3 regions of the Ruegeria sp. AK4 genome follow, and region 3 is predicted to be linked to each of the others. Evidence: riboswitches for the same ligand, from Rfam matches in the RefSeq annotation. Region 3 holds a riboswitch; each other region holds the start of a gene.
What was found. Region 3 has a riboswitch for cobalamin ahead of ACR0EZ_RS12580 (DUF1636 family protein). Riboswitches for the same ligand answer to the same signal wherever they lie in the genome.

Region 1 (7,889 bases), on a different contig from region 3:
TCTTTGTGATCTTCGCCTTGGGGAATTGCGCCAGAACGGCCTGCACCAGCGGGTGTTGTTCGGCCTCGGCTTTCAGGGCAAGTTCCGCCTTGTCCCGCACCTCGGCGATGGTCGGCGCGTTGCCTTCGGACACGATGGAGACGGCCCAGCGGTTGCCGGTCCAGCGTTGCAGGGCAGAGCCAAGCCGGGGGGCCAGATCCGTCGGGGCCTGCGATGCGGGGGTGAATTCGATCCGGCCCGGCTGGTAGGAAACCAGACGCAGGCCGGTCTCGACCTCGACCAGCAATTTCACGTCCCGGTTGGCGCGGATCAGTTCGACTACATGTTCGAAGGTCGGATAGCGGGCGAGGGCGGCCTGCGTATCCTGCGCCAGTGCAGCCACCGGCGCGCCGCCCGATCCGCGCGGGGCGGGGGCGTAGGTTGAAGATACGGCGCTGGCCTGAACCGGCGGTGCGCCATTGCCGGGCAGGGGAACGCCGCCGCCGGGGCCACCGGGCGGGGGCGGCGGGGCGTCCTGCAGGCGTTTGATCAGCTCTTCCGGGCTGGGCAGGTCGGCCACATGGGTCAGGCGGATCACCGCCATTTCGGCGGCCATCATGGCGTTGGGGGCGGCTGCGACCTCATCCAGCGCCTTCAGCAGCATCTGCCACATGCGGGTCAGGACGCGCATGGGCAGGGCCTCGGCCATCTGCTGACCACGGGCACGTTCGTCGGGCGAGACCGTCGGGTCTTCGGCGGCGTCGGGGGTGATTTTCACCACCGAGACCCAATGGGTGATCTCGGCCAGATCGCGCAGCACGGCCAGCGGGTCGGCGCCTTCGGCGTATTGGGCGCTCAGCTCGGTGAGCGCACCGGCGGCGTCGCCGCGCAGGATCATGTCGATCAGGTCCAACACCCGGCCCCGATCCGCCAGACCCAGCATGGCGCGCACCTGATCGGCGCTGGTCTCGCCCGCGCCATGGGATATGGCCTGATCCAGCAGCGAGGTCGCATCGCGGGCCGACCCTTCGGCGGCGCGGGTGATCAGCGCCAGCGCATCCTCGGCGATCTGGGCCCCTTCGGCATCGGCGATCTTGCGCAGCAGGTCGATCATGTCTTCCGGTTCGATCCGGCGCAGATCAAAACGCTGGCAGCGCGACAGCACCGTGACCGGGACCTTGCGGATCTCGGTGGTGGCGAAGATGAACTTCACATGTTCGGGCGGTTCCTCGAGCGTTTTGAGCAGCGCGTTGAAGGCGCTGGTCGAGAGCATGTGAACCTCATCGATGATGTAAATCTTGTAGCGGGCCGAGGCTGCGCGGTAGCGGACGCTGTCGATGATCTCGCGAATATCGTTGACGCCGGTGCGGCTGGCGGCGTCCATCTCCATCACGTCGACATGGCGGCCTTCCATGATCGCCACGCAATGTTCGCACTGGCCGCAAGGTTCAGTCGTGGGGCCGCCCTGACCATCCGGCCCGATGCAGTTCATCCCTTTGGCGATGATGCGCGCCGTGGTGGTCTTGCCGGTGCCGCGAATGCCTGTCATGACAAAGGCTTGCGCGATGCGGTCCGCCTCGAACGCGTTTTTCAGCGTGCGCACCATCGCGTCCTGTCCCACAAGATCGGCGAAAGTTTCCGGGCGGTATTTGCGGGCGAGAACCTGATAGGCGGGGCTGGGCGTGTCGGTCATGTCTGCTTTCGCGGATTCGAGTTCTGCCGCAGCGTAGAGGTCGCCGCCGCCCGCGTCCACAGCGCGTCGTCAGGATTTTTGTTTTGGAAAACGCGGGTCCTTGCGTAAACTGGTTCGGCCTATTCCAGAGACTGTATTTTTGGCGATTATTTCATGAGGGGACTTGGTTTATGTCTCAGATGGCGATCTACGCGCTGCAAGTTGGGGGCGGTACGCTGGCCCTGACGCCGATTCCGGGCTGCAGCGGGGACTATTCCGGTGATCTGGAACTGATTTCGGACTGGAAGCCGGGGCTGGTGATTTCGATGACCACCGCGGTCGAGATGTTGCAGCACGGCGCGCAGGATTTCGGCAGCGATATTCAGGGCCGCGCCAGCCGTTGGGTGCATCTGCCGGTCGAGGATTTCGGCGCACCACCGCAGGCGGTGCTTGACGCGTGGCCCTCGGTCAGCGCGACGGTGCGGCATGCGCTGTCCGGCGGCGGGCGGGTGCTGGTCCATTGCCGGGGCGGCTGCGGCCGGTCGGGCATGGTTGTCCTGCGGCTGATGGTCGAATGCGGAGAGCCCCCGCAAAAGGCGCTGGCGCGGTTGCGGGCCATCCGGCCCTGCGCGGTCGAGACCGAGGGGCAGATGGCCTGGGCCGTCGGGACGGCACAGGTGGTGAGTGACGCTTGACTCAGGCTGAAACCCGATGCGGTTCAGCCCGCCTTTCGGGCGGGGTGATCGCTGTTGCGTCAAGCATTGCGCAGGGTGGGCTGGCGACTACACCCGCGGGCAATGGGCTGAAGCCTGTGCCAAAAATCATGTCGGCGTAGCGGTCCAGCCTGTCCAGATCATCCTCGGCGCCCTTGCCGCAAAACACCCGGATCTGATCCGGACGAGCGCGGAACCGGGCGGTGCAGCCGCCGGGGCAAAACCTCAGCTCGCTGCTGCCTTCGATTTCGAACTCAGCCGTGGTGGCGGGTCCGGCTTCTGCCACCGCCTGTGTCAGCGCACGCGCCATCCGGGCCAGCGCCGGGCAGGTTTTGCCGGTCCGCTGGCACACGGTTGCGGTGAATTCATGCGTCTTTGTCTTCCAGATCATCCTGCGCCCTCCGCGCGGCGGACGGGGGATGTGGATCAGGTAGGACTGCGCGAAGCTGTCAGGACCTGCCCGGACACCCCGCCCGAGTTTCGGTTTCAGTTCTGATGGCAGGTCTCCTGACTTGCGGGTCAAAGCGTTGCCGACCTTCCCAGCCTTTCGGCCAGTGGTGTTCCGGCAGTGCTCACCGCTTACAGTTGCGGGGGCAGTCGCGGCCTTGGTTCGTTCCGGCATCGCCGGGCAGAACCGCACCGAGTTCCCTTTTCATCCCGACCCCTTGTGGGGGCCGGAAACCATCACACAATCGCTAGCGGTTGGCCGGGCCCCGAGTCAAGCTGATCTTGATCCGCATTTTGCGCCCTCGGCCCGAAGTGGACGTTTGGTCATGTGGCTTCGCTGTTGACTTGGCCGTGCCGTTCAGCGCCTGATCAAGAAATGAACCGAATAGTTCAGATTGATTCCGAGGGTGCCATGTTGGACGCGCAGCAAACGGTTTTGACAGAAGACTTCCAGTTTCCGTCCGGCCCGGCGATGCTGTCGGCGCGGCTGTACCGCCCGGTTTCCGATCCCGAAACTGTAGTTGTGCTGAACAGCGCCACCGGCGTTCCGCGCGAGTACTACCGGCATTTTGCCCATTGGCTGGCATCGGACCGGGGCATGGCCTGCCTGACCTATGATTATCGCGATTTCGGGTCGTCCGCGTCGGGGCCGTTGAAGCACTCAAAGGCCACGATGGCGGATTGGGCCCTGATCGACATGCCCGCCGCCCGCGCCGAGATGCGCCGCCGCTTCCCTGACGCGCAGCACTGGACCATCGGCCATTCGGTCGGGGCGATGCTGGGACCGGTGCAGCCCGATATCGACCGGATCGATCGCATGATCTGCGTGTGTTCGGGGCTGGTCACGCTGTCGGATCATCCCTGGCCGTATCGGGCGCTGGCAGGGCTGTTCTGGTACGGCCACGCGCCGCTGACGGTTCACGCGATGGGTTACCTGCCGGGCAAGGCGCTGGGGTTTGGCTCGGATTTGCCTGCGCCTGTCTATTGGCAGTGGCGCAGATGGTGCACGGCGCCGCTCAACTACGTGCCCGACATTGGCACGAGCCTGCCAGAGGCCAAATGGTCCGGGTCAGGCGTGCCTGTGGACCTGTTCACCTTTGAAGACGATCAGATGGTCCCGCCCGAAGCCGTCTGGCGGCTGGCCGATCTGTACGGGTCCGGGGCAAAACGGCACCTGCTGTCGCCAAAAGACTTCGGCGTAAGCGATATCGGCCATATCGGCGTTTTTGCGCGCCGCAACGCTGCCGTCTGGCCGCGTCTGATTGGCTGAGAAAGGGCACCGGTGATCCGGTGCCCCTGCCGTCACAGACCCTTGCGGGACTTCTTGTCCTGCATCACGGACCGCACCATCTTGCCGAACGCCTTGTCGCGCGCCCGGGACTGCGCCACGGTTTCAGAATTCCTCTGATCCTCGCGCCGCAGCTTCCGCCACCGCTCCAGCCGGTCGGCATCCAGCGTACCGTCCCCGATGGCCGCCTGCACGGCGCAACCGGGTTCAGCCTCGTGCTGGCAGTCCGAAAACCGGCACATGTTGGCGAGTTCGAGGATGTCCGAGAACACCTCGTCCACACCATCCTGCGCGTCCAGCAGCCGCAGGGCGCGCATGCCCGGCGTGTCGATCAGCCAGCCGCCGTTTTGCATCCGGTGTAGCGCGCGCGACGTCGTGGTGTGCCGCCCGCGTGCGTCATCTTCACGAATGCCGGCGGTTCCGTCCTGCCGCCCGGTCATCCCGTTCGCCAGCGTCGTTTTGCCCACGCCGGACGACCCGACCAGCGCGGCTGTCTGCCCCGAAGGGCACCACGACAGCACCTGCTGGATATCGTCAGCCTTCAACGCGTTCACCGCAAGAACCGTCAGGAACGGTGCCAGCGCCTGCGCCCGGGCGGCATAGTCGGAAGGATCTGCACAGGTGTCTGCCTTGGTCAGAACCACAACCGGGTAACAGCCGGATTGATGGGCCAGTGCCAGATACCGCTCCAGCCGGGGCGGATTGAAATCGGCATTGCAGGAACTGACGATGAACAGCACATCGACATTGGCGGCGATCAGCTGCGCCTCGGCCCCAGTGCCTGCGGCGCGGCGTTGCAGGGTGCTGCGCCGGTCCAGCAGGTGCCGGACGCGGTTGTGGTCGTCGCTAAGCACCCAGTCACCAACGGCAAATTCGCCGGTGGGCCGGTCCGGGGAGAGCAGGGGCGTTTCGCCATCCGCGTTCACTCCGATCAGCCGGTCGCGGTGCACGGCGGTGATGCGATAGGGATTGCACGATGGATTGGCCGCGTGCTGCGCGGCAAAGTAAGAGGACCATCCAAGGTCCGTAAGGGTAAGAGTCATTGGTCTGCCTGAGTTCAGATACAGCAAAACCCACAGATGGCGGGCGCGCATCCGTCGGTCATGGGTTCAGGCAGTCGCGTGGATAGGGTTCAGAACCGCTCTGCCCGAAGGGTCTTTGCTACATTCATAAAAGCCCTCCTGCGGCTGGGGTTTGCGTAAGTGAGAGGTTGGACATCGACCCAAGCGGGGCTCGTTGTGGCTGCTTCCTTCCGGACCTGACCAGGTTGGCGAGGCGCTCGCCCGCGCCAACCTCTCGACCCCGATATAGGCAGGTGCCGGGCAAAAGACAACCCGTCAGAGCGTCAGGCCTATCCGCTGGAACCCCTCCGCGTCGCGTCCCAGCGGCTTGGAGTTGAAGATGTCCAGCTCATCCAGATACTTGATTGCGCCGGGGCCGGTTCTGAGGACGGCGCCAGCCCCGGACAGAGGGGCGAAAGAAAAGGGGTGCGGCGCGTCCTCAAGCGGGTCACGCGGCAGGGTGTCCGACAGGTAACCTCTGAGGACATGCTTTATTTCCAGCGTCGGCAGGTCGAGGATTCGGCTTTGGAACACCGTCGGAAATTTGCCGCCGCCACTGGCCCGGTAGTGGTTCAGCGCGACCGCGAACCTCTGATCCGGGCGGACAGGTTGGCCCCCGAATTCCAGAGCGGACACCCTGTTATGGGCGGGGTCGATCAGCCCCCCCTCGGCGTCGAAGCGCGCGGGTTGGGACAGGTCGAACCGATAGGTGAGGCCGAAGAGCACGTCGAAATTATACCCGGCGCGGCGGGGGTCGATCAGGTCGGCGGTTTGGCCGGTGTTTTGTTGATTGAAAACGCTAGCGGACATTTCCAGCCAGTCCCGCAGCTGCGCGCCGGTCACGACAACGCCCCGCAATTCGTTTGGAAACAAATGCAGGTCGGCGATGTGGCGCAGGCAGATTTCCCCGGCGGGAACCTGAGTGTACCAGCGGGGGCCGGCGCGCCCGCCGCTTTTGCAGGGTGCAACCGCTGACAGAACGGGCAGGTCGGCCAGACCGGATGCAGACAGATGCGGGCGCAGCGCCGCAGCTTGCGCCGCCGCCACCAGAGCAAGCCCCCGATCCGGCGCGCAGAGGCTGAAGTAGCTGTGCAGATCGCGCGGGATACGGGCGACCGGTTCCGCTACCATCGCCCGCGTCTGCGCGTGCGCCTGGGCAAAAAGCCCCACGAACTGAGGATCCTCGGGCACCGGTTCCTGATGAGGTTCTGCAACGACAGGCCGCAGCTCAGCACCGCTGCCTTCGATGCGCCATGTGCCGGAGGGGCCACGGGACAGCGACAGGTCGATCACTCCGAGATATGAACCCGCCGAGCCGGGCATGACCGCCGGTTTGCCGTGAATGCGTCCGGCGACGTGATCGACATGGGCAAGCCCCTCATGCGCCGGACCGGGCAGAGTCAGATGGGTGTGCCCCGCAATGATCGCATCGATGCCGTCAATCGCGGCCAAAGGGATGGCGGCGTTTTCCAAACCGGGGGCGGGCTGTGGCTCACCAAGGCCGGAATGCGACAGGGCAAGGATCAGATCACACCCCTCGGAGCGCAGATGTTTCACCTGCTTGTGCGCCGCTTCAATTATGTCCTCGGCAATGACCTCGTCCTGCAACAGATGAGATTCCCAGCGGGCGGTTTGCGGCGGCAGGACGGACAGAACGCCGATGTGAATGGCGGCAGGCTTTCCCTGCCATAAAACCGTACGCTCCAGAATAGTGCCATCCGCCCAAATCTGCGGTGCCTTCAAGCGGCGCATGTTGCTGCACACGACCGGGCAGGGGGCCTGAGCGAGGATGCGGTCCAGCACCGGCAGCCCGAACCCGAAGTCATGGTTTCCAAGCGCAATTGCGTCGTACTCCAATGCTCCGAAAGCCTGCATCAGCGGATGGGGATCATCCTGCGTTGCCGCCCATTCGCCCAGCTGCGTGCCCTAAAGGAAATCGCCATTGTCGAACAGCAGCACAAGACTGTCACCGGCCTGTGCCCGGGCCTGCCGGATCAGCGTGGCCGTCCGCGTGAACCCAATCGATGGATCGGACCGGTCGGCATAGTAGTCGAAACCGGTCAGGTTCATATGCAGGTCGGTGGTCGCCAGAATGCGGATATTGGCCCCAGATGTTCTTGCCGGGTCTCGCCCCGGCAAAGATTTGTTTAATATCAATTTTCTACTTTTGGATGCTGTTTCTTAATCAAATTCACTAGAAAGTATAATAGATGAATTTTCCGGGGCCTGCATGCGGCCTTTCCGTGGCAACAGTTGGATTTCCAGCCGGTGAATTGCCATTGCAACAGCGGTGCAGTCATGGCAGCCCTGTGCGCAGGACCCAAAGGACATTCAATGAAAAACGCGGAACTGGTGACATTTGGCGGCTCGGGCCTGAACCGGGCGGCGCATCTTCGCGGCGATGGTGACAAGCTGGATGCGGCGCGCCGTGATCCGATGGCCAGATGCGCGCTGGTCTGGCGCGGAAAGCTGCTGGTGCAGGGCGAAGGGCTGGACCAGCTGGCGCTGATCCCGATGACCCATGATCTGATCTGCAATGGTCCGGGCGGGGTGGTCGAAGCGCCGATCCTTCTGGGATGTACCGAAGCGGGCGCGCCGGTCTTTGCAGCGGATATTTCGAACTGGGCGGCCGAGGGTCTGGATCTGACTGGGATGGGCGAGTTCGTCGACAGGTCCGAACAGCAGCACCCCGATCTGCCCCAAGGGTATGTGTTTGCCGAGTTGCGCCG
Region 2 (7,889 bases), on a different contig from region 3:
GCGATAGGTCTTGGCCCCGCGGATCACTTTGTCGGCCTTGACCGCCAGCAACAGGGCAATGGCCAGCGAGAAGAACGTGACCAGAACCGAGAACACCACGGTAAACCAGGCGATGCGTGTATACTGGCTGTTGCCCAGCAACGAGGTGTAGTTATCCGCACCCACAAAGGTCGATCCGAACCCGAACGGGTCCTGCAGAAAGAACGAGGATTGCAGAGCCCAGCCTGCGGGCCAGTAGAAGAAGATCGCGATGATCATCAGTTGCGGTAGCAACAGCGCCACCGGTAGCCAGATATTGTCAAAGCCCGCGCGTTTCATGGTCCGTCCAGTAGAAAAGAGGGATGGCCGCGCCCTGAAAGCGCGACCATCTTGGGGGTGATCCGGGGCTTAGCCCTGGGTCTTGGCGAAGCGGGCCAGCAGTTCGTTGGCTTCCTCTTCGATCGTCTTGAACGCGGTTTCCACGTCGGTTTCACCGGTCAGGATACGGCCATATTCGCGGTTCATGATGTCGCGGATCTGGACGTAGAAGCCCATGCGGTAGCCTTTGGTGTTGTCGCCTGCTTTTTCCTGCAGCTGGTTCACGCCAACTTGGGCAGCCGGGTAACGGTCATAGTGGCCGTCTTTCTTGGCAACCTCATAGGCCGCTTCGGTGATCGGCACATAACCGGTTTCCTGATGCCAGAAATACTGGGTGTCAGGCGCGGTCAGGAAGCGGAAGAATTCCGCGGTCGCCTTGTTTTCCTCATCCGATTTTCCGGCCATGGCGAACAGCGCTGCGCCACCGATGAAGGTCTGTGTCGGCTCGGCGGTCACGCCTTCCCAATAGGGCAGTTGAACGGCGCTGAATTCAAACGGCAGGTCTTTCTGCAGCAGGCCACCGAAAGACCCCGACGAGCCCAGCCACATGGCGACTTTGCCTTCTTCGAACGGCTTCGCGTTGTCACCCCAGCCGGTGCCGTACCATTCGAACAGGCCGTTTTCTTTCCAATCGTTTACCGCGGTGAAATGCGCCTTGATGGCGTCATTGTTGACCAGGATCTGGGTGTCGGTGCCGTCATAGCCGTTGTTGTTGGTCGCAAACGGCAGGTTGTGGCGCGACATGAAGTTTTCGGTGAAGATCCAGGGCAGGTGCGACTGGCTGAGCGCGATATAGCCTGCGTCTTTCAGGGCCGGGGCGGTGGTCGACTGGAACTCTTCCCAGGTTTTCGGCGGGGTGACGCCTGCGGCTTCCAGCGCGTCAACATTGTAATACAGGATCGGGGTCGACGAGTTGAACGGCATGCCGATCATCTTGCCATCGCTGTCGGCGTAGAAGTAGCGCACACCGGCGATGTAGTCATTGATGTCGAAGTCGACGCCATTGTCAGCCAGCAGGTCCTGAACCGGAACAGTTGCGCCTTTGGCGGCGATCACGGTCGCAGCACCGGCGTCGAACACCTGCATGATGTTGGGCTGTTCGCCAGCACGGAAGGCGGCGATGCCGGCGGTCAGCGTCTCTTCGTAGCTTCCCTTGTAGATCGGAGTGATCTTGTACTCGTCTTGCGAGGCGTTGAATTTCTCAGCCACCTTGTTGACGGTTTCCCCCAGCTGACCGCCATGAGCGTGCCACCAGGTGATTTCGGTTTCGGCAAATACTGCAGTCGCTGTGAAAGCGAATGCCGCAGCAGTTGCGCAGAACTTGAGATTGGTCATGTTGATTCTCCGGTCCAGTAATGGCGCTGGCGATGCCGCAACTCGCGTCATCGCGCCAGATTACGGGAGGTCTGCCCCCCAAAAGTGAATTCAAATGCACGCGCCGGGAGATACGAAAATCGGCCCCGATGTGCACACGTGGTCACATACGCGTATCATATGACGGTTTTTTGAAACTTTCCTAGCAATATTGACAAATTCGGCCAAAAAAGGGGAAGCCTTGGATGTGAGTGACGACGTGATCAACCCAGCCGAAAGGCCGCGCCGGGTAACCGCGCAAGCCGTCGCAGATGCGGCGGGCGTGTCGCGTTCGTCGGTGTCGCGGGCGTTTACGCCCGGTGCCTATCTCGATGCGGATAAACGGAAAAAGATTCACGAGGTCGCGACTCGCATGGGCTATCAACCCAACGCTTTGGCGGCGGGTCTGAAAGGCGGGCGGTCGCATCTGGTGGCCGTTTTCGTGGGCAACATGCGCAACACCTACGATTCCGAGTTCGTCAACCGGCTGGTCGGTGAACTCAACGTTCTGAACAAATGGCCGATCCTGATCGATGGCGGTGATGCGCGGGCTGAAGCCGCGATTGATCAGGTTCTGCGCTACCCGCTGGATGCTCTGATTCTGCGGGGCGGCAGCATGCCCGGCGCGTTGGTCGCACAATGCAGCAAATTTGGTGTGCCCATGATCTCATCCGGTCGAATCGTGCATGCGCCGGGCGTCGATAACGTGTGCTGCAAAAACGCCGAAGGAACGCGAATCGCCACTCAGACTCTGGTCGAACGGGGCCGTACGAAATTCGGGTACATCGCGGGCGCGTCCTGTTTTGCCTCCTCAGCCGAGCGCAGATCGGGTTTGATCGCCGCTCTTGACCAGACGGGCCTGCCCCTGATCGCGGAAGAGGCCGGAGAGTTCACCGTCGAGGCCGGGTACCGGGCCGCTATGAGGATGCTGCAAGATCACAATCTAGACGCCCTAGTATGCGCCAATGACGCCAGCGCCATCGGTGCCCTGACCGCAGCGCGCGAGCTTGGCGTGGATGTGCCCGGGTCGCTGTCGATTGTGGGGTTTGACGATATCGAAATGGCTGGCTGGCCGATGTTCAATCTGAGTACCGTGAACAACCCGATAAACCAGTCGGTCGAGCACGTTATCCGGCTGCTTGAACGAAGGCTGGAAGACCCCGCCAGCAAAAGTGAAACGCTGTTGATTGACCCGTTTTTTGTCCCGCGCGGCACGCACTAGCGACGTCAGTCGCCTTTGGCCGATTTGAACAGGTACAGGAACACGAAAAGCGATCCGATCGACGTGGTCACGATCCCCACGGGCAGTTCCTGCGGTGCAAGCAGAAGCCGGGACAGGATATCGGACAGGGTCAGCAGAATCGCTCCGACGATGGCAGAGGCCACAAGCAGGTTGCGATGCAGGGTGCCTGCAATGCCCCGGGCGATATGAGGGACCATCAGACCGACAAAGCCGATCACACCTGCGACCGACACGAAGCTGGCCGTCGCGAGCGCGGCCACGAAGAACATGCTGAACCGCAGACCCTGCACGGGAATGCCCAGTGTGGCGGCGGTGAAGTCTCCGGTCAGCAGCGCATCCAGCCACCGGCTGCGGTAGAGCGCATAGCTGAGGATCAGCCCCAGCCCGATCAGGACCAGCGGGAAGGTCTCCCACCGGGCCAGACCCAATCCGCCCAGCATCCAGAAGATCACCGAATGGGCGGCCCGGCTGTCGCCAGCGAAGATCAGGTAGTTGGTGATGGCCGAGAACAGGAATGACACGGCCAGCCCGGCCAGGATCAGCTTTTCTGGCGCGCTGGTGCGCAGGCTGTGGACCAGCGCCAGAACAATGCCCGACGCAATCAGGCCGCCGCAAAAGGCTGCCAGCGGCAAGGTCCAGATGCCCAACACATCTCCGGTGACGGTGATCACCAGAACCGCGCCCGCCGCCGCGCCCGAGGACAGGCCAAACAAAAACGGGTCCGCCAGATCGTTGCGCGTGGTGGTTTGCAGAACCACGCCAACAACCCCAAGCCCGGCGCCGATGACGGCAGCAAACAGGGCCCGGGGCAAGCGCAGATCAAACACGATCCGATGCATGGGCGACATCTCACCCTCAGTCAGACCGGTACCGAGGCCAGTCGCGGTGATAACGTCCCGCACCGGGATCGGCGTTGTTCCGTAGACCACGGACAACAGCAAAAGGGCGATCAGAACGACCGCCCCCAGCAGTATCAACCGGCCCGTTTGGGCCATATCAGTTGCTTACCGGATGCATGGCCCTTGTCATCTTCTCGATGGCGTCGATGTTGGCCGGTCCAGGGGTCAGCTCTTCGTAGCGCAACCCGATCCAGCGTTTGTTCCTGACCGCATCGGTCTGCGACATCACCGGATGTTCCTGCAGGAATTTGAACGTGTCTTCCGCCCCGTTGCCGGTCTGATAGTCCAGCAAGACCAGGAATTCCGGGTTTGCGGCGGCAACAGCCTCCCACGAGGTGCGGCCCCAGCTTGTGTCCAGATCATGGGTCACGTTCACACCGCCAGCAGCCTCGATCATCGCGTCGGGAATGGCGTATTTACCGGCGGTAAAGGGTGCATCAGCAGGCCCGTCCAGCAGGAATACACGCGGCTTGGTCACATCTGAGGTTTTGGTTTTGATCGCGGCAAGCTGCACTTTCCAGCCGGACACCAGCGCCTCGGCCCGGTCTTCGACATGCATCACCTTGCCCAGACGCAGAACATCGTCAAACAGCAGGTCCATGCTGGCTTCGGGGCGGTCCTTGTCCAGATGCACGCAGCTTTCAGTCAGGATCATGGTTTTGATGCCGAAGGGGGCCAGCGTGTCGGGCGTGACATCTCCGCCCGGTTTCATGCCGTAATACCAGCCTGCGAAGAACAGGTCGGGCTCAACCGCGACGAGGTTCTCGATCGTCGGGTATTTCGGCGCGAGCTCAGGGATATCGCCGCGCTGCGCGTCGAAATCGGTGCTGGTCTTGTACCAGCCGGTGATGCCGGTCAGGCCAACGATTTTGTCCTGCAGGCCAAGCGCAAACGCCATGTCGGTCATGTTCATGTCATGCACGACCAATCGCTCGGGCTGTGTGTCAAACACCAGCGGTTCGCCGCAGTTGTCGACCGAGACTTCCTGTGCCGCCGCGCCGCTTGCCAGACCGGTGATCAGCGCCACAGGCCAGAGTTTCTGCTTCATCCTAAATCCTTTTGAGGTGACAGTTTGCGTTTTCGGATATCGAGCGCAGGGATCACACGGCCTTCGTGCTGAAAGCACAGGTAATCCACGCCAAAGGTTTCGCGGACGCGGCCCGGTGTCAGCACCTCGCTCACCGGTCCAAATCCGGTCAGCCGCGTGGCTTTCATCAGCGCGACATGGGTCGCAAATTCCGGGATCATGACCAGATCGTGGACGATCATGACGACCGTCACGCCCAGTTCTGCCACCAGCGACAGCATGTGCCCCTTGGCGTCGGGGTCCAGATGGTTGGTCGGTTCGTCCAGAAACAGCAAAACCGGGTTTTGCGCCAGCGCCCTTGCGATATGGGCGCGCTGCCTTTCCCCGCCTGACAATCTGCCCAGCGGTTTTTCTGCCAGATGGAACAGGCCGGTGACATCCAGAACGCGGTTCAGGTCGGTTGCGTGGTCAGCGGCTGATCTGTCCGCTTTGATCGGGATCTGACCCAGTGCAACATAGTCCCGCAAGCGCAGCCGACCATCGGGGAATTCCTGTTGCCCCACCACGGCAATCGTCCGCGCCCGCTGTCTGGCAGAGAGGTTCCGCAGGCTTTGACCCTGGATGCGGACATCGCCAAGGGCCATACGTTCGGCCCCGCATAACAGTTTCAGCAGCGTGGTCTTGCCCGCGCCATTCGGTCCGGCGATGGCCAGGATCGAGCCTTCTTCAAGGCTGAACGAGGTGTCCTGCAGCAGCATATCTCCGTTCAGCGCGTAATATCCCAAACCCTCGGCCACCAGAAAACTCATGAACCGTCCTCCGACGGCAGACGCGGCATGCGCGACAGAGTTTTGGTGAGCAGGGCAGGGGGGCGCTCGGATGCGCTGGTCCAGCCATCTGCGCTATCACGATACTGGCGGGCAAAGTCGGCCAGCGCCGTCAAGTCCTTGTCGGTCTGAATGTCGCCGAACAGATACTGGGCCTTGCCTGCGGCCTGCAGGCCAACGGTCATGGGTCGTTCGCACCCGGCCATGCAGGCGATCAGGCGGGTTTTGAAACCGTCGGGAAGCTGGCGGTCCAGTGCGTCTTTTGCTGCGTCCGCCGACACAGGCCCCTGACAGGTCTCGCAGATCAGAACGTGGTGATCAGTGTCGTGCGGCATTCTTCGCTCCGAAAAATGCCAATGGCGGACACGTGGTGCCGGTATCTTGAACACGCAAGCGTGCCATCAAAGCCTCCTTCCAGGACACCCCGCCCCGGGTTGGTTGAACATATGATGGCAGGTCTCCTGACTTGCGGGTCGTCGCTCGGTCAACCTTCCCGGCCTTTTGGCCAGTGGTGATTTGACGTCGCTCTCCGCCTACAGTTGCGGGGGCAGTCACGGCTTTGGCCTGCACAGGCCGCACCGTATTCCCATTTTCGTCCCTCGGGCGCGCCGTCGGGAACCATCCCGTGCAGCTAGTCCGGGAATAGAATAGTTGTCAAGAGTCTCGGTCCAGCCGGGGCCGGCGCCTGTCAGTAATCTGCGACCAGAAGGAAATCGGGCTCGGCATCTTCTTCGATTGTCGCAAAGCGCGGGATCGGGTCTTCGAACACATTGTCGGTGCGGTCGTCATTGACGGTCGAAACCTCGCCGATCAGACAATCACCGCGTTCCGCCCAGAACGCGTGCCAGATACCCGGCATCAGCGTGACGCTTTGACCCGGCGCAAGCCGTAAAAGCTCACCGGGTTTGATCGTGACGGGGCAGCCATCGCTGGGCACGATGACAGGATTTTCCCGGTCGATCCCCCCATCTTCATCCGAGGCGTAAATCTCCATCACCAGATCGCCACCGCCCCGGTTGATGATGTCTTCGGCCTTTATGATATGGCGATGCATCGGGGACAGCTGCTTGTCGCGCGAGATCAGCAGCTTTTCCGCGTATAACATCCCGCGCCCGAGGCTGAGGTCATTGGCGTCGCCGTTGCGCAGGGTGAACAGAAACAGGCCCAGCTCATCAAATCGGCCCTGACCGTAATCGGTTATGTCCCAGCCCAGATTGCGGTCCCGTATGCCAGCCGCCTTTTCGCTGCGCATCTGGTCGAGGGACCAGTCGGCAAACGGGGGCAGCACGGCACCGAAAGAGTGAATGAACGCCTGCGCCTCGGACTTGATGCGGTTGATGTCGGATCGTTTCATGGGTTTGCCCTTATAAGGGGTTAAAGCTCGTGCGCCCAGGGCGGGTTTGCCCCGGCGCGGGATACGGTGACGGCTGCAACGGCGGCACCGGACGACAGGGCAGCGCGAAGACTGTCGGCGTTGAGCGCGCGAATACCGTCTTTGGTCAGATGTCCGGCGCGATGCAGTTCGGCCAGAACCCCGGCATTGAACGTGTCGCCAGCGCCGACCGTATCGACAACCTCGACCCGCTGAACCGGCACGGAGACCTCGGTTCCGTCCGACAGATACCCTGTGGCCCCTTCACCACCTCTGGTCACGATGACCACCGAAGGCCCCGCCTGCAGCAAAAGCGGCACTTTCTCGGTCAGGGTTTCCGGGCCGGGGACGATCCAGTCCAGATCCTCGTCCGAGACCTTGACGATATCCGCCTGCGCGATCATCCGGTTCAGCCGCGTACGATACCGGGTCTGGTCCTGAATGAACCCCGGGCGAATATTGGGGTCCAGCATGACCGCGCGCTTTGCACCATGGCGGTTCAAAAGGTCGGCATAGGCGTCGGCGCAGGGCTCGCAAGCCAGGCTGATACCACCGAAATACAGGGCCGATACGGCGGTTAACCGATCCGGCATATCCTCGGCGCGCAGCATCCGGCCTGCGGTGTTTTCATCGACGAAGGTGTACGAGGCGTGCCCGTCCTTCAATTGCACGAAAGCCAGAGTACTGGGGCGTTCGGACCGAATGACATGCGCGGTGTCCACATGGCTGTCTTTCAGCGCCTGCGCCAGTTGATCGCCGAACATGTCCGAGGACAGACCCGTCAGCATGGCCGCCGGTGCGCCCAGCCGGC
Region 3 (7,889 bases):
CATCGGTATAGATTTCGGACAGTTGCGTCATGTTCACGCCATAGCTGCCCGGGGCGGGGCCATAGACGCGCGCGGCAGGTTTCTGACCGGCATAGGGGTTCCAGTCCGGTGCCTCATCCCGGGCCGACAATGCCCGAACGGCCTGACCGAAAAGCGCCGACAGCGTCGGGAACACATCGCGGAACAGGCCTGAGACGCGCAGCGTCACGTCCAGACGCGGGCGGCTGAGGTCGGTGATCGGCAGCACCTCGATGCCCGACACCCGTTCGGACCCTTTATCCCAGACCGGTTTTACCCCCAGCAGATGCAGCGCCATGGCGAATTCTTCGCCTGCGGTGCGCATGGTGGCCGAGCCCCAAAGGTCAACGATCAGCCCCTTGGGGTAGTCGCCCTCTTCCTGCAAGTGGCGGCGCACCAGTTCCTCGGCCAGTTTCACGCCTTGCGCATAGGCGGCGCGGGTCGGGACCGAGCGCGGGTCGGTGGTATAGAGGTTGCGTCCGGTGGGCAGCACATCCGAGCGGCCCCGGTACGGGGAGCCCGACGGCCCGGCCTCGATCCGTTTCCCCGCCAGCGCGTCGATCAGGGCGCTGCGTTCGGCATGGGCCGAGGGGGCGGGGTCGAAAGTGCCGGTGACCTCGGGCACGCGGCCAAAGACATGCAGCCCGTCGCCGAACTGGCTTTCCTTGATATCGCAGACAAAGCGGTCGATGCGGGTAATCGCTTCAGCCGTACAGGTGGCCTGATCCAGACCCAGATCGCTTTCCAGACCGATGGCCTGCGCCTCATCCCGGATGTCTTCCTGCAGCCGGTCGCGGCGCTTTGGGTCCAGACCGTCGGCGTTCGAGAATTCGTCCAGCAGAGATTCCAGCCGCACCATCCGGTCCGGGGTGCCGCTTTCCTTCATCGGGGGCGGGATGTGGCCCAGCGTGACGGCCCCGATCCGGCGCTTGGCCTGCGCGGCTTCGCCGGGATCGTTGACGATGAAGGGGTAGATGACGGGCAGGTCGCGGATCAGCGCCTCGGGCCAGCATTCATGGGACAGAGCGACGGATTTGCCCGGCAGCCATTCCAGCGTGCCATGCGCGCCGATATGGATCAGCGCATCCGCGCGCAGGCCTTTGCGCAGCCAGAGGTAAAAGGCGACATAGCTGTGGCGTGGGGTGCGCGACAGGTCGTGGTAGTCATCGTCCCGCAGCTCGGGCGTGCCGCGTTCGGGTTGCAGGGCGACCAGAGCGTTGCCCCGGCGCATGGCGGTGAAGTGGAATGCGCCGTCGGTGAAAGAGGGGTCGTCTTCCGGTTCGCCCCAGACGGTTTGCAGATCGGTCCGCAATTTCTCGGGCAGGTCCGCCAGCGCGGTCAGGTAATCGTCCAGCGGCCATGAGGGGCGGGCGTCCAGAAGTGTCTCGGCGATCGGCTCAGCCGGGGCCGAATCATAGCCCTCAGCCTGTAAATCAGACAGCATCGCCTCAGCCGAGGCCAGCGCATCGAGACCCACCGCATGAGCCATCTGCCAGTCCTTGCCGGGATAGGTGGACAGCACCAGCGCCGGGACCTGATCCGCCTTGGGCTTGTCATGCAGTGTCAGCCAACCGGTGACGCGGTCGATGATGGCTTCGATCCGTTCGGGTTCGGCCCTGTGGGCAAAGCGGGAATATTCCAGATGCGGGTCGCGTTTGCCCGGTTCCTTGAACGACGCGATGCCTGCCGAGATGCGCCCGTCCACCTCGGGCAGCACCACATGCATGGCGAGGTCGGCGGGGGACAGCCCGCGTTCCGCCTCGGCCCAGGCTTTGCGGCGCGAGGTGGCGAGGGCGACCTGAAACACCGGGACATTCGCGGCGTCCAGAGGCGAAGTGCCCGACGCGCCTTTGCCCGAGAAAGAGGTGGCGTTGATGATCGCCGAGGGCTCAAGGGTAGCCATCTGCTCGCGTAGCCAGTCGGCCGCTGCGGGGGCTTTCAGCGAGGGGGCAAAAAGACCCACGGCCTCGAACCCGCGTTCTCGCAGCCTGCGAATCAAAGCGGCGACCGGGGCGGTGTCGGCTGAGGTCAAATAGGCGCGGTAGAAGGTCACGAGGATGCGTTTGCCATCCCCGTCGAACGCGGTATCCACCGGGATCACGCCGCGATCCGGGCACCATGCGCCGCAATCGGGGATGGTTTTCGCCCCCATCACCGGCCCGGCATACAGCCCCGCCGCCAGCGCCATCTGAGCCAGTGCCGCCTGCGCCGCAACCTCTCCGCCGGTGTCGCACAGATGCGCCAGCCGCCGCAGGGTCGAGACGGGCAGGGTGGAATACTCATCCAGCCGTGTATCCTCACGCCCATCGGCGGGCAAGACAGCCAGCGCAATGCCTTTGGTCTGCGCCAGCGCCAGAACCTGCTGCAAGCCGTAGGACCAATAGGGAACGCCGCCGATCAAGCGGATCAGGATGCCCTTCGCGCCTTCCAGCGTCTGTTCCACATAGGTGTCGACAGACAGAGGGTGTTTCAGCGCTGTCAAGTTGGCCAGCCGCAAGGTCGGCATCCGCCCCTCGGGCCCGCCACCGCGATGCCAGCCTGCCGCGAAAGCGCCAAGGTCACTGTCCGAGAAGGACAGCACCACCAGATCCGCCGGGCTCTGGCCCAGATCGGTGGGGGTCTCGGTCTCTTCGAGCCCGTGGCTTTCGCGGAAGACGACGTGCATGGTTTACTCGGCGGCCTCTTTCAAGCCCACAAGGATATCGCGGATTTCGGCCTCTTTGATATCGTCATGCTCGGCGATCACCACAAGGCGCGAACGGCGCTCTACGCCCGGTTCCCACGGACGGTCATACTGATGACGGACGCGCGCACCGACGGCCTGAACCAACAGGCGCATCGGTTTGCCCTGAACAGCGGCGTAACCTTTGACCCGCAGGATGTTCAGCTCGGTCGCCAGACGTTCGATCCTGGCGACCAGATCGGCGGGGTCGGTCTGTTCGGGCAGTTCGACGATGATGCTTTCGAAATCGTCATGCTCGTGGTCGTCATGGCCGTCATGATGGCTGGGGCGGGCGTCCATGTCGTCTTCGGCTGCGGCCTCGAGGCCCAAAACGACGCGCACATCCACCACGCCCTCGGCGACTTCGACCACGGGCAGGGGGCGGGGGGCCTCGGCTGCGATGACTTCCTTGGCCTTCGCCACACCTTCCGGGCCAGCCAGATCGGGTTTGGTCAGCAGGATAATGTCGGCGCAGGAGATCTGATCCTCGAACACCTCGGACAGGGGCGTTTCGTGATCGATCGAGTCATCGGCCAGCCGCTGGGCATCCACCGCCTCGACATTCGGTGCAAAGCGACCGGCGGCGACGGCCTCGGCATCGGCCAGAGCGATCACGCCGTCCACAGTGATTTTCGAGCGGATATCGGGCCAGTCGAACGCTTTCAGCAGCGGTTTGGGCAGGGCGAGGCCGGAGGTTTCGATCAGGATATGTTCGGGCCGCGGCTCCAGCGCCATCAGCGCCTCGATGGTCGGAATGAAATCATCGGCCACGGTGCAGCATATGCAGCCGTTCGCCAGTTCCATAATGTTTTCGGCAGGGCAATCCGGGATGGCGCAGGATTTCAGGATATCGCCATCAACACCCACGTCGCCGAATTCGTTAACGACAACGGCCAAACGCTTGCCCTGCGGGTTCTGCATCAGGTGACGCACCAGCGTGGTCTTGCCCGAGCCCAGAAAGCCGGTGATCACGGTGACGGGAAGTTTTTCGAGATTGCTCATTTCAGGGCTCCAATCGGGGGAATGCGGGCCGCACAGTTTTTGCGGAAATGTTCGGGGCGCTCGCGCCATTTGACCAGACCGTCCTCGGTGGCGAGGTACTTGGTCGCGCCCTCGACGATCACGCCGACATGGTCGGTTTCGTTCAGATGCTCGTAGACAAAGGTCCAGCGATCCGGCCCGCCGCGCAGCACGATCGAACAGCCTTCATCACAATTCGACAGGCATTCGACGGCTTTCAGGGTAATGCCCTCGGGCAGGCCCGCCTGTTCCAGCGCCTTGTGCAGCAACGTGCCGGGCCGCTGTGCATCATCTTCGACAGGCAGGCCGCGGCGACAGGTCGTGCAAACCAGAAGTTCGACCGGAACGGTCTCGGTCATGTCTCTCATCCCCCCAAATCCTCTTCGTGGGGGACGGGGTTTCATGCGGGCCGATCAGAGCCCCACACCGGAACACCCCGTCCGGTTTCATCTTCGGGCGTTGGCAGGTCTCCCGGCTTGCGGATGTCAGAGCTCTCCTCTGTCGGATGTCCCGCCTTCCCGGCATTCGCCAGTGGCTTGGGCACCCTCTCCGGTCACGGTCGCGGGGGCGGCTGCGTTTGACGGAAAAACCCGCTGACGCATTCCCTTTTCATCTGCTGTCGCAGACACCAACGAAAGGGACATGCGGCAGCGGCGGCCCGCTTGTCAAGCGCAACGCGCCGATCCGTGAGGAAGCGGGTAAAAAGCGACCTGTCGGCGTCGCTGGGCGGCATGATCCGATCGCTGCGACGTGATCGCATGGTCGGCAACACGCGAACAGGAGGGTGCGGCGTATGAAGGTAGGGTTTATCGGGCTGGGCAATGTGGGCGGCAAGCTTTCTGGGTCGCTGCTGCGCAACGGAATCGATCTGACCGTGCATGACCTGAACCCGGATCTGGTGGCGGCCTTTGTCGCACAAGGGGCCAAAGCGGCGGAAGATCCGGCCCAGCTGATGCGCGATTGCGATGCGGTGATCACCTGCTTGCCGTCCCCTGCCGCCTCGGACGCGGTGATGCAGGAGATGCTGCCCGAGGTCAGCCCCGGTAAAATCTGGATGGAGATGTCGACCACCGACGAGGCCGAGGTCAAACGCCTGGGCGCGATGGTCATTGAACGGGGCGGTGCTGCCGTGGATTGCCCGGTTTCCGGCGGGTGCCACCGGGCGGCGACTGGCAATATCTCGATCTTCGCAGGCTGCGACCGCGCGACGTTCGAGCGTATTCTGCCCTTCCTGACCACGATGGGCCGTCGGGTCCTGCATACGGGCGATCTGGGCTCGGCTTCCGTTTTGAAAGTGCTGACCAACTACCTGGCCACCGCCAACCTGATTACCTGCGCCGAGGCTTTGGTGACGGCCAAGGCAGCGGGCATGGACCTGAATACTACCTATGAGGCGATCAAAATCTCGTCGGGCACCTCATTCGTTCATGAAACCGAAAGTCAGGTGATCCTGAACGGCTCGCGCGATATCTCGTTCACCATGGATCTGGTGAAAAAGGACATCGGCCTGTTTCAGGACGTTGCCGACCGCGCCGGTGTTCCGTTAGAGATCAATCCCGTGATGATCAGCATTTTCGAAGACGGCATTGCCCGGTACGGAGACCGCGAACTGTCGCCGAATATCATCCGGCGGCTGGAAGACGCCACCGGCCTCGACATCCGCGCCCCTGGTTTTCCGCCCGAGATGGAAGACGATGAGCCGGAAGAACCGGGATATGAAGTCATTCCGCAAGGACGCGCCGCAGAATAAACGGACATTCCAGACCGCAAAACCGAAGCGTTTCAGAGAGATGGAGGCGAGTACCGGAATCGAACCGGTGTACACGGATTTGCAATCCGCTGCGTCACCACTCCGCCAACTCGCCTTTTCAAGTAAAATCAAATACTTGCCGTGGTGTGGAGGGCGTTTTAGCAGCTTTCGCTGGGGGCGTCCAGTGGGAAGAATGCAAAATCGGCGCTCGGCCTGTAAATTGAGCGCCCTCGGTCCGGTACGAAACCTGCCACAAAACCCGGGTTGCGGCATCTGGGCCGTTGCCGGTGCGCAAGGGATGTGGCACAAGCCAGATAATCAAGGGTTCAAGACGAGAGATCACATGACAGATTTCGCCACCCGGCGCCGCACGATGGTTGACACGCAGGTTCGGCCCTCGGACGTCACGAAGTTTCCGATCATTGACGCGATGCTGAACGTTCCGCGGGAAAGCTTTGTGCCCGCGTCGCAGCGCGAGGCGTCTTATGCCGAAGAGCTGATCGACCTTGGAAACGGGCGCTGCATGCTCGAGCCGCGCACTCTGGCTAAGATGCTGGATGCGCTGAATATTTCAAATGACGAGGCGGTGCTGGATATCGGTTTGGCGCTTGGTTACTCGACCGCTGTTACCGCGCGCATGGCGCAGTTGGTTGTGGGTGTCGAGGAAGATGAAACCCTGGCGTCCGAGGCACAGAACCTGCTCAGCGAAGCCAATGCCGACAACGCGATTGTCCATGTGGGGCCTCTGGCACAGGGCGCGGCTGAACATGGGCCGTATGACGTGATCATGATCCAGGGCGGGGTCGAGGAAATACCGGACGATCTGCTGGGACAGCTCAAGGATCACGGCCGCATTGCCTGCCTGTTCGTCGAGGGGAATCTGGGCACCGTCCGGATCGGCCGCAAATCCGGCGAACGGGTCAGCTGGCGCGATGCCTTCAACGCCAGCGCACCGGTTTTAGATAGCTTTTCCGCAAAGTGTGCATTTTCGCTATAGTCATTTGACAGATATTTTTGCCGCCTTGATTAGTTGAAAACAAAGGCGCAAACTGCCGGAGAGGCAGCGTTATTTCGATTTGAGAGGATTTGGATATGCGTGGTACGGCGACAGGTAAGCTGGTCAGGGTGTTGGCTTTGACCGCTGGCATTGCCATCAGCGTAGTTCCCGGACGTGCGGCTTGGGCGGACAATATAACAGATGCGTTCATCGGCGCGTATAACACCAGTGGCCTGCTAGAGCAGAACCGGGCCCTGTTGCGTGCAGCGGATGAAGACGTCGCGATCGCCCTTTCGGCTTTGCGTCCGATCATCAACTGGACGGTTGATATCAGCCAGGAATACACCAAGACACGCACCGGTACGACAGTGACAACAACGAACCCGGCGCGGTTTTTCACCGGGCTGACATTGACCCAACTGATCTATGACGGCGGCGCGTCCGTGTTGGGCAAGCAATCTGCGCAAGAGACTGTTCTTTCGACCCGGCAAACGCTGATCGATATCGAACAGCAGGTTCTGTTCCGCGCGGCGACCGCTTATCTGAGCGTTCTTCTGCAGGAAGAAACGGTTCAGATTCGCCTGAACAACGTGGACGTATCCAGCGAGGAACTGCGCGCCTCGAACGACCGGTTCGAAGTGGGTGAGGTGACGCGGACGGACGTTGCCCTGTCCGAAGCGCAGTTGGCCAGTTCGCGGGCCGACTTGGCGGATGCGCGGGGTGATCTGAGCACCGCGCAGGCCGAATATGTGAATGCGGTTGGCAAACTTCCGGGTCGGACAGCCGGTCAGCCGGGCCTGCCCAATCTGCCGCGCTCGCAATCCGAGGCGGTCAGTCTGGCGCAGCGGAACCATCCGGCGATCCTGTCGGCGCAGCATCAGGTTCGGGCTCTGGACCTGATTGTTCAGCAGCAGCGCGCCAATCTGGGTCCGAATGTGAGCTTTGGTGCGAATGCCGGTGTTCGTGAGAACTTTGACGATGACGATTACCAAAACACCGCAGGCGTTGCGCTGACGCTCAATCAGTCGATCTATGCCGGTGGCCGTCTGGCCGCTGCCGTGCGCCGTGCTATGGCGACCCGCGATGCATCCCGCGCCAACCTGCTGAATGTGCAAAAGGACATCACGCAAGGGGTCGCCGATGCGTTTGCGCGCTTCGAATCCGCAACCGCCAGCCTTACCGCTTCGACCGAACGTGTGCGGGCGTCGCAGGTCGCGTTTGACGGGATTCGTGAGGAAGCCACGCTGGGCGCCCGGACCACGCTGGACGTTCTGAACGCGCAGCAGGACTTGCTGGATGCGCAATTGGCCGAGGTCGCCTCGCGCACGGAACGGTCGCTGGCGGCCTATCAGCTGTTGCAGGCGCAGGGGTTGCTGACCGCT

Region 1: another riboswitch for cobalamin. It lies ahead of ACR0EZ_RS21220 (hypothetical protein); the one in region 3 lies ahead of ACR0EZ_RS12580 (DUF1636 family protein).
Region 2: another riboswitch for cobalamin. It lies ahead of ACR0EZ_RS05340 (DUF1636 family protein); the one in region 3 lies ahead of ACR0EZ_RS12580 (DUF1636 family protein).

The regions. Positions count from the first base shown of each region.
Region 1 covers NZ_JBQFXS010000019.1:11,015-18,903, forward strand. Annotated here, with positions in the region: gene ACR0EZ_RS21210 (DNA polymerase III subunit gamma/tau) at 1-1,672, opposite strand, end outside; gene ACR0EZ_RS21215 (protein-tyrosine phosphatase family protein) at 1,843-2,346, shown strand; gene ACR0EZ_RS21220 (hypothetical protein) at 2,348-2,755, opposite strand; cobalamin riboswitch at 2,845-3,064, opposite strand; gene ACR0EZ_RS21225 (alpha/beta hydrolase family protein) at 3,188-4,081, shown strand; gene rsgA (ribosome small subunit-dependent GTPase A) at 4,114-5,142, opposite strand; RNA gene ffs (signal recognition particle sRNA small type) at 5,300-5,398, opposite strand; gene ACR0EZ_RS21240 (5'-nucleotidase C-terminal domain-containing protein) at 5,437-7,035, opposite strand; gene ACR0EZ_RS21245 (hypothetical protein) at 7,087-7,317, opposite strand; gene nudC (NAD(+) diphosphatase) at 7,495-7,889, shown strand, end outside.
Region 2 covers NZ_JBQFXS010000002.1:309,294-317,182, reverse strand. Annotated here, with positions in the region: gene ACR0EZ_RS05370 (ABC transporter permease subunit) at 1-318, opposite strand, end outside; gene ACR0EZ_RS05365 (extracellular solute-binding protein) at 388-1,692, opposite strand; gene ACR0EZ_RS05360 (LacI family DNA-binding transcriptional regulator) at 1,919-2,932, shown strand; gene ACR0EZ_RS05355 (FecCD family ABC transporter permease) at 2,938-3,948, opposite strand; gene ACR0EZ_RS05350 (ABC transporter substrate-binding protein) at 3,950-4,900, opposite strand; gene ACR0EZ_RS05345 (ABC transporter ATP-binding protein) at 4,897-5,688, opposite strand; gene ACR0EZ_RS05340 (DUF1636 family protein) at 5,685-6,041, opposite strand; cobalamin riboswitch at 6,141-6,344, opposite strand; gene ACR0EZ_RS05335 (D-lyxose/D-mannose family sugar isomerase) at 6,395-7,060, opposite strand; gene ACR0EZ_RS05330 (carbohydrate kinase family protein) at 7,081-7,889, opposite strand, start outside.
Region 3 covers NZ_JBQFXS010000006.1:87,587-95,475, forward strand. Annotated here, with positions in the region: gene cobN (cobaltochelatase subunit CobN) at 1-2,683, opposite strand, end outside; gene cobW (cobalamin biosynthesis protein CobW) at 2,687-3,742, opposite strand; gene ACR0EZ_RS12580 (DUF1636 family protein) at 3,739-4,119, opposite strand; cobalamin riboswitch at 4,205-4,408, opposite strand; gene ACR0EZ_RS12585 (NAD(P)-dependent oxidoreductase) at 4,545-5,510, shown strand; tRNA gene ACR0EZ_RS12590 (tRNA-Cys) at 5,552-5,625, opposite strand; gene ACR0EZ_RS12595 (protein-L-isoaspartate O-methyltransferase family protein) at 5,854-6,507, shown strand; gene ACR0EZ_RS12600 (TolC family outer membrane protein) at 6,603-7,889, shown strand, end outside.